Regions from separate parts of the Fictibacillus halophilus genome, predicted to be linked through region 2. Evidence: a T-box and tRNA genes for the amino acid it is inferred to sense, from the RefSeq annotation. Region 2 holds a T-box; the other holds one or more tRNA genes.
The links. The T-box of region 2 lies ahead of I5J82_RS11270 (valine--tRNA ligase). A T-box ahead of a tRNA ligase gene usually reads a tRNA of that ligase, here a tRNA-Val.
Positions count from the first base shown of each region.

Region 1 (4,311 bases), 1.2 Mb from region 2:
TTCCACAAAGGTTTTGCTGCGTTGCTTGGTTTACGACGTTCGTGTTCTGAGGGAAGTAATGTACATATTTGTAGTTCATCTGATTGACTTGAGTCGTTTGAGTTGGATGAATCATCGGAACATATACATCTTGCTGGTTATATTGAAATTGTTGATTCGTAGGACTATATTGTGCAGGCATAACTTGTGGAGGATAGTATTGAGACGGTGATACTGCTGGGTATCCACATCCACCCATCTGTGGCATCTGTTGCATAGCTCCCATCGTAGGCGCCATCTGTCCCATTGCTCCCATTGTAGGTCCCATTGCACCCATGTTAGGAACCATTCCCTTTTTGGCAAAAATGCCAGGGCGTTTAAATAAAGCCAAAAAAACTTTCTCCTTTCAAAACCTTATATCCTATTTCTCTATATTTTATGTAGGACGACTTAAAAAGTTCGTCCATTTATCAATAAGTATTTAAAGGATTTTGTAGAAATAAATCGAACTGTACTTGAAATACATATTATTTAAATATCATTCAAGAGGAGAGGAAAAGTTGAAACTTCTAATTTCGTTTTCAAACCGATTTATGCAAAGGTACATGCCCGATCCCTTTCTGTTGGTCATCTTACTGACGTTCTTCGTATGTGGCCTAGCACTATTTGCTACAGATAGCACCCCTGTACAGATAATCAATTATTGGGGTACAGGTTTTTGGAGTTTATTAACCTTTTCCATGCAGATGGTATTAATATTAGTGACTGGTCACGTTATGGCAAGCTCCCCGCTATTTAAGAAACTTTTAGGTTCCTTAGCAAAATTACCAAAAACACCTGGCCAAGCTATCATACTCGTAACGTTAGTAGCTCTTGTCGCATGCTGGATCAATTGGGGATTCGGTCTTATAATAGGTGCCCTATTTGCAAAAGAGATCGCGATAAAAGTAAAAGGAGTGGACTATCGGTTACTAATCGCAAGTGCTTATAGCGGCTTTATCATATGGAGTGGAGGTCTATCAGGTTCTGTTGTGTTAACGATTGCTACACCGGGACATTTTACCGAGAATATTATGGGTGTTGTTCCAACGAGCGAGACAATCTTTTCATCCTTCAACTTAATTATTCTAGCCGGCCTGTTCATGATGGTACCGATCATCAACAGATTAATGGTTCCACCGAGTGAAAAAGCGTTTGTCATCGATCCTGCTTTGTTAGAGGAAAAGGATTCTTTTGAAGCAGCAAGTAAAGAAGAAATACTTCAAACTCCTGCTAATCGACTTGAAAATAGCCAGTTATTGTCCATTCTCATCGGCTTATTAGGAATCTCTTACCTAGTCTATTATTTCACGAATAATGGGTTTGCCTTAAATCTGGATATTGTAAACTTTTTATTCCTATTTATCGGTATCATCTTACATAAAACTCCACGGTTATTTTTGAAAGCGGTTACGGATGCTGTAAAAAATGCTAGCGGAATTATTATTCAGTTCCCTTTTTATGCAGGACTAATGGGAATCGTGACTTCATCAGGACTAGTGGCTGTTCTATCCAATATGCTTATTTCCTTCTCAAACGAACATACTTTTCATTTATTTACTTTATGGAGTGCAGGTCTTGTTAACTTTTTTGTTCCTTCTGGCGGTGGACAATGGGCGGTTCAAGGACCTGTAATGTTAGAAGCAGCGCAAAACTTAGGTGTTTCTTTATCAAAAACAGCAATGGCAGTAGCTTGGGGAGATGCATGGACAAACATGATCCAACCTTTTTATGCCCTTCCTGCTTTAGCTATTGCTGGATTAAAAGCAAAAGACATCATGGGATACGGTCTTGTTATGATGATCATTACTGGGGTATTCATCTCTGGCGTGTTTTTGTTGCTGTAACACATTAAGGTGAACTAATATTGAACAAAAAAACCTCCTTATCGCTAAGGAGGTTTACTTATTATGTATGGTGACTCGAGAGGGGTTCGAACCCCCGACCTCTACCCTGTCAAGGTAGCGCTCTCCCAGCTGAGCTATCGAATCAATATCTTTGTCCAACAAAAATTATTATATATGCTTTTTAAGAGTTTTGACAACACTTTTCTTTAGGTTCAGCAAAAAATTATGTCTTTGCCGTTTTCTATGTATACACCGGGAGAGTATCCCGGCTGAATAAACAATTAGTTGAACGTACCTGCAGCAAGATCGCCGTCTTGTACACAAGTTACAGCTATAATGTCTTTACAGTTAACTAGTAAATTACGAGTAGCTGTACCAGTTGCGGTAGTTACTTCATAAGAAAGCACAACACAGCACTTCTTGTGTTCAAAACGTACAAATCTGAACAACGTAGGATCTGTCGTTCCATTCAAGCTTAATGGACCAATGCCTTTTAAAACGATAACAAGGAAGTTGTTTATGTTTTGGCTGCAAAAATTAATGTCGTCGGATAGATCACGAAAGAAATCACAAACACAGCTATCACATCCTCGTGTGTTATCATGCTTTGTACATTTCTCTTGTCCGTGGAATAAAGAATCTCCCATCTTTACTGACCTCCCATCCATTTATAAAATTAATCAATCTGTATACCAGATACTAAATAGCATATTAATTAATTTCGAAAATGATAGGATACTTGCCTATTAAAAAATAAATATGTGTTTACCTATGTTAAACACAAGATAGAACACCACACACTTTCATTTTTTATTAATAGATTATAGTATGGAATCTTTATAATGAGCATCGTCTTGCTATAAAAGTTTGTTCCGGCAAGGAGGTGAATCATATGGCGATTATCCAAAGTCGCACGCTTAGAAGTAGAATCATTCCTTTAGCGAGTGAAAATCTAGTAGATGTTTACATTACGGGTAATGCGGTAACGCCTTTTTTTAGTGTTTCAATTCGAGAAGTTGGTGGTAATTTCTTGCGCGTTTTTAACTTAGTTTCTGGTATTAATGCATTAATCAATCTGTTTGAAGTAGGAAGCATCGATAATGCAATAGGCGCCGGGGTAACTCCTGAAGTAAACAGTACAGATTTTAGAGCTCGTGTGATCGATTTTGCTAGAGTATTCACTGTGGATATTTATGTTCCGGGTCTAGCAGCAGCGTTTCTTACGAATGTTACAATAAGAGAGGTTGGATCGGATTATATTCGAGTGACGAATGCAACTGTTGACAGATATATTCCGTTCACAACAATTGCTGCAGTAGATCAAAATTCTATTTTAGTTACAACTAATACACCAACAGTTACAAGTCGTACTCTTCGCTCAGTGCTTATTACACTTGCTAACGGAGATGTAGTTGTAGATTTAATCGTAGCTGGAAGAGTGTTTCTTAATGTTCAGATTGATGAAGTACAATCTGATTATGCACGCATTAATAATACTGCCCAAACAAAATTCCCATTACTAGATATTGTTTCTATTGATATATTTTAATTGATAACAATATAAAAACACGCCAAACAATTAGGCGTGTTTTTTCTTGTTATTTAACCAATCTTCTCTTCCTCATCACGAATCTTAATCTCTTCTAGATCAAGGCGCTCCTGCTTATCTCGAAGTCTGTGTGCGAGTCGACTTGAGGCGTTGGCTGCAATACTTGCAACAAGATCATCCAAGAATGTATGCACTTTACCATTTGCTATCTTTGTATCTAATTTTTGAATAATACCCATCTTAAATTTGTCTAGGTGTCCAAAAGTTGTAACAGCTATAGAACCATATCCGAAAACGGCTCCAAGTGCGATTGTTTCATCTACCCCAAACAAACCTTCATCTTGTTCAACGATACTTTGAAGAGGTTCAGATAATTTCCTTTGTTCGGCAAGCATATCAAGTTCTACGCCAACAAGAATAGCGTGCTGAATCTCACGCTTCATCAGAACAGCATCGACACTCTCTATACACTCTTCTTTCGTTAAGCCAGGTGAAAATGGTATCTGCATTTCATATACAATCTCAGCGATTTCAGGAATTGTGACGCCTCTTTCATTCAACAGCCTTCTTGCCGCTGCTTCAACTTCTCGACTGTGCACTCTATTATTCAACAGACTTCACCTCTTCTTAATGTTCGATCTCTTTTGGCAAAACGAATTGATTCTTTCATTATATCATTATGTGATACAATAATACGAGTTGAATGAAAACGCTTATAATTTAAAGATCTGTCAGCACAGGAGGTACTTTTTATGGCCATACTTAAAGGTTCAATCACAGATGATAAAATATACAGCAACTACTTGAATGAAGAAATTAATTTGCTCATTTATTTGCCTGCAAAGTTTACTCCACTCGTCAAATACCCGATTCTAATCGCCCAAGACGGCAGAGACT
Region 1 is NZ_JAEACF010000001.1:914,941-919,251, reverse strand. Features, by position in the region: gene I5J82_RS04880 (CotD family spore coat protein) at 1-370, opposite strand, end outside; gene I5J82_RS04875 (short-chain fatty acid transporter) at 540-1,865, shown strand; tRNA gene I5J82_RS04870 (tRNA-Val) at 1,934-2,009, opposite strand; gene I5J82_RS04865 (hypothetical protein) at 2,147-2,512, opposite strand; gene I5J82_RS04860 (hypothetical protein) at 2,896-3,414, shown strand; gene I5J82_RS04855 (phosphatidylglycerophosphatase A family protein) at 3,468-4,025, opposite strand; gene I5J82_RS04850 (alpha/beta hydrolase) at 4,167-4,311, shown strand, end outside.
Region 1: it has a tRNA-Val gene. The T-box ahead of I5J82_RS11270 (valine--tRNA ligase) is inferred to sense a tRNA for this amino acid. The anticodon was not compared.

Region 2 (4,311 bases):
AAATGAAGGTCTTCGCGCTTTTCTGGCCAAGCAGCAATGGTGATCGATTCACCCTTATGAGGCAAGTGCTGCCAGATCTCTTCTGTTATAAACGGCATGAAAGGATGAAGCAATCTTAACGTATGGTCTAACACATGAGCTAGAACAGAACGAGTTGTTTTCTTCGCTTCTTCGTCTTCCCCATAGAGTGGAAGTTTCGCCATTTCGATGTACCAGTCACACAGGTCATCCCAGATAAAGTTATAGAGCAGGCGTCCCACTTCACCGAATTCGTAAGCATCGATCAAACGTGTGATATCTTCTGCTGTTTCATTCAATCGAGTGAGAATCCATTGATCTGCTAATGATTTCTTTCCGCTTAGATCAATCTCATCGTATTGCATGCCATCCATGTTCATCAAAGCGAAACGAGATGCGTTCCAGATCTTATTAGCAAAGTTCCAAGTAGACTCTACTTTTTCCCAATAAAAACGGAGGTCGTTTCCTGGTGAACTTCCTGTAGATAAGAAGAAACGCAATGCATCAGCGCCATACTTCTCGATAACATCCATCGGGTCAACACCATTGCCGAGTGATTTACTCATCTTTCTCCCTTCGGAGTCACGAACGAGACCGTGAATCAACACATCATTAAATGGCTTTTGTTCCGTAAACTCGATCGATTGGAAGACCATTCTTGAAACCCAGAACGTAATGATATCGTAACCTGTTACGAGTACGTTTCCTGGGAAGTAGCGCTTGTAATCAGCAGCTTCCTCGTCTGGCCAACCCATCGTTGAGAACGGCCATAGAGCAGATGAGAACCACGTGTCTAGAACATCTGTATCCTGCTCCCAATTTTCCGGGTCTTTTGGTTCTGTCTTACCAACGTAAATCTCTCCCGTTTCTTTATGGAACCATGCAGGGATTCGGTGACCCCACCAAAGCTGACGAGAGATACACCAATCACGAATGTTTTCTATCCAACGCATATACGTGTTCTCGAAGCGGTCAGGAACAAAGTTTATCTTATCTTCACCTTTTTGAAGCTTGATCGCTTCGTCAGCTAACGGCTGCATCTTAACAAACCATTGTGTTGAAAGATATGGTTCAACAACTGCTCCACTACGCTCAGAGTGACCAACAGAATGAATATGCTCTTCGATCTTGAACAATACACCTTGCTCCTGAAGATCTTTAACGATCTGCTTTCGGCACTCAAACCGGTCTAGTCCTTGGTAAGCACCAGCATTGTCGTTCATCTGACCGCCTTCATCCATTACAAGGATACGCTCAAGGTTGTGTCTGTTACCGATCTCAAAGTCATTCGGATCATGCGCAGGTGTGATTTTTACAGCGCCTGAACCAAATTCCATATCAACATAATCATCTCCAACAATTTCGATCTCACGTCCAACGATTGGCAGAATCGCTTTCTTACCTATTAGATGCTGATAACGCTCATCTTTCGGATGTACAGCGATCGCTGTATCACCCAGCATCGTCTCAGGACGAGTTGTAGCTACTTCGATATGTCCAGACCCATCTGCTAGTGGATATTTCATATGATAGAACGCACCTTGAACATCTTGGTGGATAACTTCAATATCAGAAAGAGCTGTTTTCGTTTGTGGGTCCCAGTTGATGATGTACTCACCGCGGTAGATTAATCCTTTTTCATATAGGGTAACGAAAACCTCTTTAACTGCATCAGATAATCCCTCATCTAATGTAAAGCGCTCACGAGAATAATCTAGACCAAGCCCTAGTTTTGCCCATTGCTGACGAATGAACTCAGCATACTCTTCTTTCCATTCCCAAGACTTCTCTAAGAACTTTTCACGGCCTAAGTCGTATCGAGATATCCCTTCTTCACGAAGCTTCCCTTCTACTTTTGCTTGGGTCGCAATACCGGCGTGGTCCATCCCAGGGAGCCACAGAACATCGTATCCTTGCATACGTTTTGTTCGCGTTAAGATATCTTGAAGCGTAGTGTCCCATGCGTGCCCGAGGTGCAGTTTTCCTGTAACGTTAGGAGGTGGGATTACAATCGTATACGGCTGTTTTCCTTCCTCACTCTTTGCTTCAAAAAATTTGCCTTTTAACCAAAAATCATAACGATTTTCTTCAGTAGCCTTCGGATCGTATTTCGTTGGCATCGTCAGTTCTTTCTGTTCGTTCGTCATTCTATTCTCCTCCTTTATTTCTAAAAAACAAAAAAGCCCTTTCGTCAAAAAGGACGAAAGGACTCCGCGGTACCACCTTTATTTACAGCAAGTCTAAATAAACTTGCTGTACACTCATGAATAACGGATGGACCGTCTTCTCCTACTTCGATTTTCAGAGAAGATGCTCAAGGGCGACTTCCAACTAACTCTCCTTAAGGATTCTTTCAGCAGATGAATCCTCTCTCTAAAAGGTGTTGTGTTGTACTATTCCCTGTCTACGCGACAATATAGAATCTGAATATATTTTATACAACTTATCTGTTTTTAGTCAATAGTATTGCCGTAACTTGTAAAAGTTATTCTATGCCTTTGAACCTCCTTTGGTGATAACCTGTCTTTCACATTAATCATTCTGTTGCATAAATTATAAAAAATGGGCGAATGGAGGGCTTGTCTTGTCTAGAAAGTATTTTCGAAAAACGCGATTTCCAGGGTGGTTTGTTACCCTTAAACAAACAATCGGACAATTGACTGCGCCACTTATTGTCTTTCAGCTTTTAAGGACGATACTGTTTCCATCTGCTGTTGATTTTATCATCCTTTTAACTTTAGTGATCCTCCATGTATGTTTCGCTTATGATGTTCTTTAACCTGTATCGTTTGTTATTTAACGCTCTTTTCTAAAAGATTGTTGCTTTTAAACTCCTTGTCACCTTTGACAATTGATTGTAGTGGAAGGTGCGAGACTCCTACGGGGCAGGTGGGCAGGTGAGACACTTAAGAGTGAAACGTACGAATGTGGCTCACCGCCTGCCCCGTGGAAAGCGAGCAGCCTGGAACGGAAATCAACACTTTCAAAAGCAACAAAGTTTACGAAAACAGCCTTATAAAAAAAAGATCACATATAGTCGTTATATGTGATCTCCTTCATCATTTATGTGAATTTTTGTTGGCATAGAATCTGTTTGTTCTAAAGGTGCAGGTGGGGGAGCCATCATAATCGCATCACAGAAATCCCGGATTTTTTTCATTGCTCTTATTCTGCTCTCAAGCCTATGCACCATTTCAATTTGAGAATAATCGTTTCGTTTCATACAATAAAGATCTACTGCATTAAAAACAGGTTCAGGATAAGATAAATAACTAATTAATAATCCTCTTTCTTCATTTAGCAATGGAACATGTTTTTCATACAGATCTAATAACGATTTTCCTTCTTCGGGAGTCCATTCTTTTTGATGTGCCGCTCTTCTAAAATAAACCGCTAAGTCTCTAATTGGCGTATCCAGAACGGCTTTTTCAAAATTGAGTAGATGACCTTCTCCAGTTGGATTAAAGATCAGGTGATTTCTTGAAACCTTTCCGTGACAAAGTACGCTCCGGTAACGTTTCTCTCTTTGACACGTTTCATACCACTCTTTCAATCTTCTTTTCGCTTCTTCTGTCATTCTCATAATTTGATGAAAGTGACTGAGATACGTTAGTTCAAAGGGAGACATATACGTTTTCTGTTCTGCTTCTTCCGTAAATCTCTCCATCTCATATTGCCTGTTTTCCCATCTGTTCATGAGATATTGATACGAATGTTCGACCACTTCATTCGAAAAGTCTTGCTCCTTCAGTGTTAACGCATGGATCTTTCCTAAGTGATCAATAAGAACTTCGTCTTTCGCTCTCTCATTTCTTTCATCAGACGCAAACCACGGCATTAAATAATACGTTCTAGATCCTAACTGAACCGTATAATCGCCAAACTTTGTTGGATACAGAGGAACGACCTGATGAAAACCAATCTCAGAGAGACGCTGAATCACATGCGTAAACCAACTTCTTTCGTCCTCTGTCATCTCTGCTTCTTTCAGTGCAAATGTACCCCTTTTCGTTATGACCTTCTTTACTTTCCCATGCTGCTCTAACTTTTCAGGAAATAGATCATAATGAAAAAGGACGGGCCCGTAATTTAATGTTTCTTTTTCCGTTGTCATAGGGCCACCTTCCTTCTTTTTTCATCAAACCATTCGGTTACCGTTTTGACCAATATTCGATTACTTTCCCAGCAATCTTCATACTTCTTCAAGCCGTCTACCATTCTTTCTAAGGAGCTGTTATCCAATTGATCTAAACAATCATACAGTTCCCAAGGCGTAACGACTTCAGCTAAAAG
Region 2 is NZ_JAEACF010000001.1:2,150,431-2,154,741, forward strand. Features, by position in the region: gene I5J82_RS11270 (valine--tRNA ligase) at 1-2,165, opposite strand, end outside; T-box leader at 2,212-2,434, opposite strand; gene I5J82_RS11275 (hypothetical protein) at 2,603-2,797, shown strand; gene ysxE (spore coat protein YsxE) at 3,059-4,132, opposite strand; gene I5J82_RS11285 (hypothetical protein) at 4,129-4,311, opposite strand, start outside.